DNA from 2 places in the Solibacillus sp. iso_87 genome. Region 1 is predicted to be linked to the other one. Evidence: predicted binding sites of a transcription regulator. Region 1 holds the regulator's gene; the other holds the start of a gene.
The links. The regulator CtsR, encoded in region 1, represses protease genes until heat stress. The targets are predictions, from matches to a motif close to ATGGTCAATAAAGGTCAAACA.

Region 1 (4,368 bases):
CGCCATTTATTTGAAACAGGCCCGATTCGTCAGGAGCATCGAAAACAAAAGCGAGCATTATCAAAAAAACGGCGTGCATAAAAAAGGGTTTTGTACAGTGGTAGAAGTACCAATTAATAAAAAGAAAACCCTTATTAAGAAACGGATATTTTAACGCACAGCAAAAAAAATGCTATTTTTCTCACAGAGAAAAATAGCATTTATGGGTTATGTTCCACCTTCTTTTAGTATTTAAGCAAAATTAATCATGCAGTTCCTGAACAATGTGGAGCAATGAATCCGATGATGTTAACACATTGTTTGTTGTATGTGTTAAACCGGTAATAACAGATGAAATGGCATGAATGTCTTCATTCGTGTTTTCATATTGCGTTTTAATGCCATGTACGGCTTCAGTAATTGATGTAAAGGAATCCGCCAAGTTTTTTTGCGTATCCACACTCATTTTTACTTGCTCATCAACACTTGAAACAGAGTCGGACATTTGTGAAATACTAAGTTCGGTTTCTTTAATTAAATGAGAGACGTTTTGTACCGCATTTTTAGTTTCCTCAGCAAGCTTTCGAACTTCATCAGCTACTACGGCAAATCCTTTCCCATGTTCACCTGCACGTGCTGCTTCAATAGATGCATTTAATGCAAGCAAGTTTGTCTGATCGGCAATCCCTGTTACTAACCCTACAATTTCAGCAATTTTTTTGGACGATTGACGCAATTTAACCATTGATGATTCAAGAGTGTCCACACGATCTAAAATGTTTGTCATGATTGCTGTCTGGTTAACTAAATATGTAGTCCCTGTCGTTGATTTATTTTCTGTTTCCGCTACTAAATTTAATCCTTGTGTTGTGTTGGAAGCAATTTCTTCGGATTGACTCGCAATTTCCTGTAATGAGGCATTTGTCTGATCACTAATATGCGTTAACTCTTGTGCAGTATGTTGAATTCGCTCCACAATTCGGTATTTCATTTCCAAACTTTCAGTACGAATGCGCTGCTCTTCTTTTTCATATGCTTCAATCACAAGCTGCTGCTCAAAGTTGATTAGTTTTGAAAAAGCATTAATTGCTTTAGCCATTTCTTCATTTGACATTTCAATTTTACTAATAAAGTCGATAAACGTGGTCATTAGCGATTGGAATGATGCAATATACCACTTTGATTGCAGTCCGATTTTAACATGGACATGTGCAATCGTTTGTCGTTCCTCTATATAATTTGAATCGATATTACAGTTGAACATCGCTTCTAAATGCTTTGTTAATGTCCCTTTAAGACGCTCCATTCGAGCTGAACTTCCTATAATATCCACAAGCTCCGGACTTAAGCTAATCGCACCATAAAACTTCTCCACCATAACTGGAACAACTTGTTTTGCAAAAGGTTCCAGCTGTTTAATCACGGCTAAATCCTCTTTCGTTAAATTTAGCAATTGAAGCTGTTTATGTAAGTTAGGATAGTTTGAAACATCCAGGTTTACTTGCTGTGCATAATTTGCAATATCAAAATAAGGCTTGTTTGAAACTTTTGTTGCTCTAGAAAACAGAATACCCATGTTCTTCCTCGATTCATGTATTATTAAATAATACTATTTTACTGTTTATATCGGATGAAATATTAATATTTCTATAGAGATTAAAAATTTACAGTAATTTGTATTTGAGGTAATATAACTATTAAAATGGATGCAGTAAATAGTGAAAGGCGTTGTAATGATGAAGTTTCATAAAGGGCGTTTAAAATTTGTTTTACCATTGTCGCTTGGAGTTGCGATCGCATCGTATATCATGCTAGTAAACAATTATGCAGAAGTAGGCTACCGTGACCGCATTTTAATAGTTATTGGAGCAACCATCTTAACCGCAGTTATTTCCTACTTTTTATTCCCACAAGAAGGGGATAACCCGAAAGATAGAGGCCCATATTAATCAAATATAGACATCAAAAGAAATCTCGAAATAAAAATTCGGGATTTTTGTCCTCTCTATGAAACTTTTACGAATATTATCCGTAAATAAGCTAATAAACTAAAGTGAGGTTGATAACAAATGGAATCTAAATGGTCGAAAATCATTATTCATGCCAGTGCATTCTTTGCGCCGTTCCTAGTACCGATTCTGTTTTTCTTAATAAGTTCTGAAGATGAAGTAAAGCGTACAGCAATCCAAGCATTGCTTTTCCAAGTCGTATTCGGAATTTTAATAGCCATTGCAGGAGTTCTTTCTGTATTGTTAATTGGTTTACCATTCCTATTAGTATTTTTACTCATCTTCTGGATTGCACCGGTCATCGGTATTGTAAAAGCATTATCTGATCAGCACTGGAATTATCCAATTGTAGGACGCTGGGTATAATTTATCCTCAATTTGGCAAAGTTCATAAAAGCGGTAAGGTTTGTTTAAAACACCTTATCGCTTTTTTTACATAAATAGGGATTTATTAATGTAAAAATAGGGAAACCTAAAACAAGAGTGATTAGTTGCATTTCAAAAAAAAAATATTGTATATTTAAGTCAAAGATAGTCAAAGTCAGTTGATGAGAGGTGAGAGACAGCATGAGGAATATATCTGACATAATTGAAGGGTATTTGAAGGAAGTTATTGAATTAGAGGGACAGGGACTTATTGAAATAAAGCGAAATGAATTAGCAAAGCAATTTGCCTGTGCTCCTTCCCAAATCAATTACGTTATCAATACGCGTTTCACGACCGAGCATGGCTACTATGTAGAGAGTAAGCGGGGTGGTGGCGGTTATATTCGGATTTTGCGAGTAACGATCCACTCTAAGAAAAATCTATTGGACGAAATGGAAACACAAATAGGTAACGAAATTGCTCAAACTAATGCTGAACGTATTATTTTCCGGTTATTGGATGAGGACATTATTACAGAGCGAGAAGCAAGCATTATGAAGGCCGCTTTAGACCGGGTCACATTACAGGTAGGTTTACCGCTGCGTGATCAGCTAAGAGCACGTATTATGCATGCAATGCTACAAACGATTTCTTTTGAAAAGTAGAGGTGGATTATTATGATATGTGAGCATTGTAAACAGCGTCATGCCAATGTTACCGTTACTCAAGTTCACAATGGTCAAAAAGTGGAGCGTCACTACTGTGAAGTATGTGCCACTCAATTTCATCCATTTCAATTTGACGTAAATGAAGAGCCTGCATCTCTTCAGCAGCTTATTTCAAATTGGTTCAATTTTGTACCTGTGAATGCAAAGAAAGAAAGTACGACAACGAATACAAACAGCCCAAAATCCTGTCCTTCCTGCGGGTTTACGTACCGACAGTTTTTAAAGCAAGGGAAATTTGGATGCGGTCAATGTTACGAAACATTTAGCGAGCAATTACCACAGCTACTTGAACGTCTTCAGGCAGGTACTCAGCATGTAGGGTATGTGGAAGAAGGACCTTCAAAAGAAAAAGTAGAACAACAAATCCAAGAGCTCCGTTCATCACTGCAGCAAGCTATTGCGGAAGAGCGTTTTGAAGATGCAGCTTCCATACGTGATGAAGTAAGGGAATTGGAAAGTAAAATAAAACAGGAAGGTGAGGGGAACGCATGAACATCGAGCATTTTTTAACGAATGCCAGTCCCAGCTGGATGCAACACGAAAGCGATTCCGATATCGTCATTAGCACGCGCATTCGGCTTGCTCGTAATATTGCCAATACTCGATTTCCGATAAGTTTTACAGAACAGGAAGCACAAATAATCGAAGAAAAATTGATGAAGTCATTATTATCTTCGGATAACAACCCATATCAGTTTTCCTATTTCCAAATAAAAGATATGCCGGTTTTACAACGCCAAATTTTAGTGGAGAAGCATTTGATCAGCCCGAATTTGGCACGAAGAAAAAAAATTGGATCATTTTTTTTAACAAAAGATGAATCCATTAGCATATTAGTAAATGAAGAGGATCATATTCGCATACAGAGTCTTACTCAAGGGATGAATTTAAAAGAAGCATTTGATAAGGCTCGCAATATTGACCGCTACTTAAGTAAGTCAATTGCGTATGCATATGAAGACCGCTATGGTTATTTGACAAGTTGCCCAACAAATGTCGGAACAGGACTTCGAGCTTCTGTCATGCTCCATTTACCAGCACTCACAATGATGAAACAGATGAATCCATTAATTCAGATGATGACAAGATTAGGAATGGTTGTGCGGGGTATATATGGGGAAGGCAGTGAAAATTTAGGGAATATTTATCAAATATCAAACCAGATCACATTAGGTAAATCAGAAGAAATGATTTTGCAGGAGCTTCAGGATGTTGTAGAGCAAGTAATCAAAAAAGAAGAACTTGCCCGCAAAAATTTGCTGATGCGTGCCCCCTCGATGTTGGA
Region 2 (4,368 bases), 590 kb from region 1:
GAGGATGTACGGATTATAAGAGATATGCGTAACAGTGTGAATCGTATCGTAAACTGTGAAACAGCCAACTTAAACAAAACAATAGGCGCGGCGTTGCGGCAAGTGGAAAATATCCGCTATATTGATAATGCGGTAGGTCTTGATCAACTGCCGGAAAAACTGCGTGAAATAGCACGTCTTCGTGTGGAATATCAGGACGTGACGTTAAAAGAGCTCGGTGAAATGGTTTCAACTGGCGTCGTAAGTAAATCAGGCGTCAATCATCGTCTGCGCAAAATCGATGAAATCGCGGATGCGCTCCGTCGTGGAGAGAGTATTTAAATTCACATAAAGGTACGGAGCAAGTACGTCGAGGCGTAAAAGAAAAAATTGGTAAAGATTTCATAAAAGATGTTTCCAATTGTTGTTCTTTTCGGACAATTTCGTTAAGATAAACTTAGAAGCGATGAACGGTTGTGAAAGGGAGTATTTCAACATGATTGAAAAACAAGTAGAAGTAAAGTTAAAATCGGGCCTACAGGCAAGACAGGCCGCTTTGTTCGTCCAAGAGGCGAATCGTTATAAAGCAGACGTCTTTTTAGAAAAAGGTACGAAAAAAGTAAATGCAAAGTCGATCATGGGTATTATGAGCCTAGCTGTTGCAAAAGGCACAGTTGTCACATTATGGGCAGACGGCCATGACGAAGAAAAAGCAATCGACGCACTACAACTTCTAATTGAAAAATCGGATTAAAACAAAAGGGCTAGAACATAATCCAAAAACCCATTTTCCTCTGTGAGAAAAATGGGTTTTTTTGCTGTGAGTAAAAATTGATTTCCATTCCGGGACGCTTTCCTCGGGCACGGCGTGGGGCCAACAAGATGTTGGTCACAAAAGCGTTGCCACAGGACGTGGCGCTATTAGCTTTTGTTCCTAAGTCTCAGGCGTCGGTGCTCCTGCCGCTTCGCTTTCGTCGCAAAATAAATTTTGCTGTTCCCGCAGGAAGCTCTGCTTGTAGCCAACAGCTACGCTCGCCCTCCATTCCAATCAATTTTATTAAATTATCCACTTCTTACTAAGAATTTTTTAGTTCTCCAATTAAATTTCAACTTTTGTCTCACTTACTATTTTGAACACAAAAAAGCATACAAGATGAATCTTGTATGCTTGAATGGATCGATTATTTTAATTGGTTACGCTCATAAATTTTATCGATAAGACCGTACTCTAATGCTTGCTCTGCAGACATGAAGTTGTCACGATCTGTGTCGCGTGCCAACGTTTCGTAATCTTGGCCACTGTTTTCAGCCATGATGCGGTTTAATTTTTCACGTAAGTGTAAAATACGTTTTGCAGCGATTTCGATTTCTGTTGCTTGACCTTGTGCTCCGCCAAGTGGTTGGTGAATCATTACTTCTGCGTTTGGTAATGCAACGCGCTTGCCTTTTGCACCAGCAGAAAGCAGGAATGCACCCATTGAAGCAGCCATACCGATACAGATTGTTGATACATCAGGCTTGATGAAGTTCATCGTATCGTAGATTGCCATACCTGAAGTGATAGAGCCACCTGGTGAGTTGATATACAGGTAGATGTCTTTATCTGGATCTTCAGCTTCTAAAAATAATAGCTGTGCTACGATTGAGTTCGCAACATTATCGTCAATCCCACTACCTAATAAAATGATGCGGTCTTTAAGTAAACGTGAATAAATGTCATATGCACGTTCGCCGCGGTTTGTTTGTTCAATAACTGTAGGAATTAAGTTCATTGAAAAATCCTCCCTTTGTTAAAGCTTATATTCGATTACTTTTGCTGAAATTGACAAATATTTCAGCTGTAAACCTATCATACACGTATTAGTCAGTTATGGTCAAATATAAACTCTGATTTTTACAGTTGAAAATAAGGGGTTCCATCTGTATAATGAAAAAAGTTGCTCATATTCTTATTTATATGTCCTCGTGGTGTAATGGATAACACTTCAGATTCCGGTTCTGAGGCTGGGGGTTCGATTCCCTCCGAGGGCGCTTTCTTTTTAAAGATTATTATTGACCAGCATGAAGTAAAAATAATCTTTCTCTTCCATTTTTCTACAGTTTAATTTTGACGCTACACTATAAGTTTCCGAAACTAATCTAATTTAAACGCTCTTCATCTAAAAAATAAAATTTCTTTATAAAAAAGTACATTTCCTACTTGAAATATATGTAGAAAATTAGTACATTATTAAATGTTGTGTTTTATAAAACTAGTTAGATAGACCATACTATCATGTCCTTTAGGGGCACCATTTTACTGTTTTAATATACGTTTCAATATCAATTGCAAAAATCATCTGAGGTTTTTTTGCAATAGAGAATGAAGTTTTAGTAGGATAAAAAGAATCACTGTACCGGTTCTTTTTATCCTTCATTCGTTCTCTAATTAAATAATAATTTCAAGACTGCATGAGAGGAATTTCCTCTTGTGCAGTTTTTTTAATTCAGTTAAAAATTACCCAACTGATTAACATATATTATAAAAAACAGGGAATATATGTAATGAAACGTGAGTCTTTTTAAGAGGGGATACAATAATGAAATAGCAATCGAGTGAATAAATATTAAATTATATGCAAATATACCGTCAATTTTGTTATATTAATTCATCATACTGCAATAATAATCAATTTTTTAAAAATTAAATGTTGTATATTAATTGTGGAATTAATATAATTGAACATGTTATTAACAAAAAAACTACTACATCCAGGAGGATATTCATAATGAGTACTAGAAAACTATTTAAATGGGCAGCACCTTTAGCGGCAGCTTCAATGATTTTAACAGCGTGTGGAGCGGACGAAACTTCATCAACAGGTGATAAAGAATATAAGAAAATTGTTGCAGGTACAGAAGCTACATATGCACCATTTGAATACTTAGATGATAAAGGTAATGTCGTCGGATTAGATTCAGAGATTTTAGCAGCGATCGGCGAAGAGATGGGCATTGAAACAGAAGTGAAGAATGTAGGCTGGGACTCAATGATGAGCCAAGTAACAACTGGTGAAGTGGATATGGGTGCAGCGGCTATTACAATTACAGATGAGCGTAAAGAATCATATGATTTTACAGACCCTTATTATGAAGCGACTTTATTGATCGTGACAAAAGAAGGTTCAACAGTTGCATCGTTAGAAGATATTAAAGACAAAAAAATCGCGGTGCAAATTAATACGACAGGTCATATCGCAGCACAGGAACTTCAAGGTGTTGCAAGCTCGAAAATTTTGGCATATGAAAACTTCTCTGTTGCTTTAACAGAAGTACTGACAGGTGCAGCAGATGCCGCTATCGGTGATAATGCAGTAATTTTAGATTACCTTGAAAACAATCCTGATTCAGGCTTAAAAGCGGTAGAAGATACTTCATTTGAGAAAGACTACTTCGGCTTTATGGTGAAAAAGGGCAACAAAGAGCTATTGGATATTTTAAATGAAGGTCTTCAAAAAATTAAAGATAACGGCAAGTTAGCTGAAATTACAGGTACGGAAATCGAATAAGCTACATTTTAATTTATTGGAGGGTTTCAGATGGATTTTTTAGATTTTTTCCGTTGGGATATAATCTGGAACTACCGTGAACTATATGCAAAAGGACTTTGGGCGACTATTGTTTTAACAGCATGTGGTTATATTGGTGGTATCATATTCGGTCTAGTTTTAGGATTAGGCCAAGTTTCAACAAAAAAATGGATTTACTGGCCGGCTAAAATATATGTCGACGTATTCCGTGGTACGCCAATGCTCGTACAATTATTATTAATTCACTTAGCTGTTATTCCAACTATTTTTGGAACATCACAAGGTTGGTGGGTATCGGGTATTGTCGGCCTGATTTTAAACAGTGCCGCATACAATGCGGAAATTTTCCGTGCAGGGATCCAGTCGATCGACAAAGGGCAAATGGAAGCTGCAAGGTCATTAGGGCTAACGCATAGCCAGGCAATGCGCAAAGTTATTTTACCGCAGGCGTTTCGTCGTATGATCCCACCTTTAGGGAATGAATTTATCGCATTATTAAAAGATTCTTCACTTGTAACGGTAATCGCCGGAGCCGAAATTTTATACGTAAGTAAAGTAGTAGCCGGAACGTATCAGCGTTTCTGGGAGCCGTATTTATTCGCGGCGTTCCTATACCTTGTATTGACGTATGCTGTAACAAAGCTCATTGCATTTATCGAAAAACGAGTTGATATTAATTACAACCCACGTAAGAAAAAGGAGCGCGCGTAAATGATTAAAGTAGAAAACTTACACAAGCATTTTGGCAAGCTCGAAGTGTTAAAAGGGATCGATTATGAAGTACATGAAAAAGAGGTAGTTTGTGTCATCGGGCCATCCG

Region 2: clpP (ATP-dependent Clp endopeptidase proteolytic subunit ClpP) is a predicted target of CtsR. The motif match lies at 1,840-1,860, and genes of this name have one in related genera.

What each region holds. Positions count from the first base shown of each region.
Region 1 covers NZ_CM149656.1:3,860,239-3,864,606, reverse strand. The annotation lists gene AC0VXV_RS19780 (acyl-CoA thioesterase) at 1-81, shown strand, start outside; gene AC0VXV_RS19775 (protoglobin domain-containing protein) at 242-1,555, opposite strand; gene AC0VXV_RS19770 (acyltransferase) at 1,698-1,928, shown strand; gene AC0VXV_RS19765 (DUF4870 domain-containing protein) at 2,049-2,354, shown strand; gene AC0VXV_RS19760 (CtsR family transcriptional regulator) at 2,556-3,020, shown strand; gene AC0VXV_RS19755 (UvrB/UvrC motif-containing protein) at 3,033-3,575, shown strand; gene AC0VXV_RS19750 (protein arginine kinase) at 3,572-4,368, shown strand, end outside.
Region 2 covers NZ_CM149656.1:3,266,639-3,271,006, reverse strand. The annotation lists gene whiA (DNA-binding protein WhiA) at 1-321, shown strand, start outside; gene AC0VXV_RS16705 (HPr family phosphocarrier protein) at 476-733, shown strand; gene clpP (ATP-dependent Clp endopeptidase proteolytic subunit ClpP) at 1,161-1,751, opposite strand; tRNA gene AC0VXV_RS16695 (tRNA-Arg) at 1,939-2,010, shown strand; gene AC0VXV_RS16690 (basic amino acid ABC transporter substrate-binding protein) at 2,748-3,527, shown strand; gene AC0VXV_RS16685 (amino acid ABC transporter permease) at 3,558-4,259, shown strand; gene AC0VXV_RS16680 (amino acid ABC transporter ATP-binding protein) at 4,260-4,368, shown strand, end outside.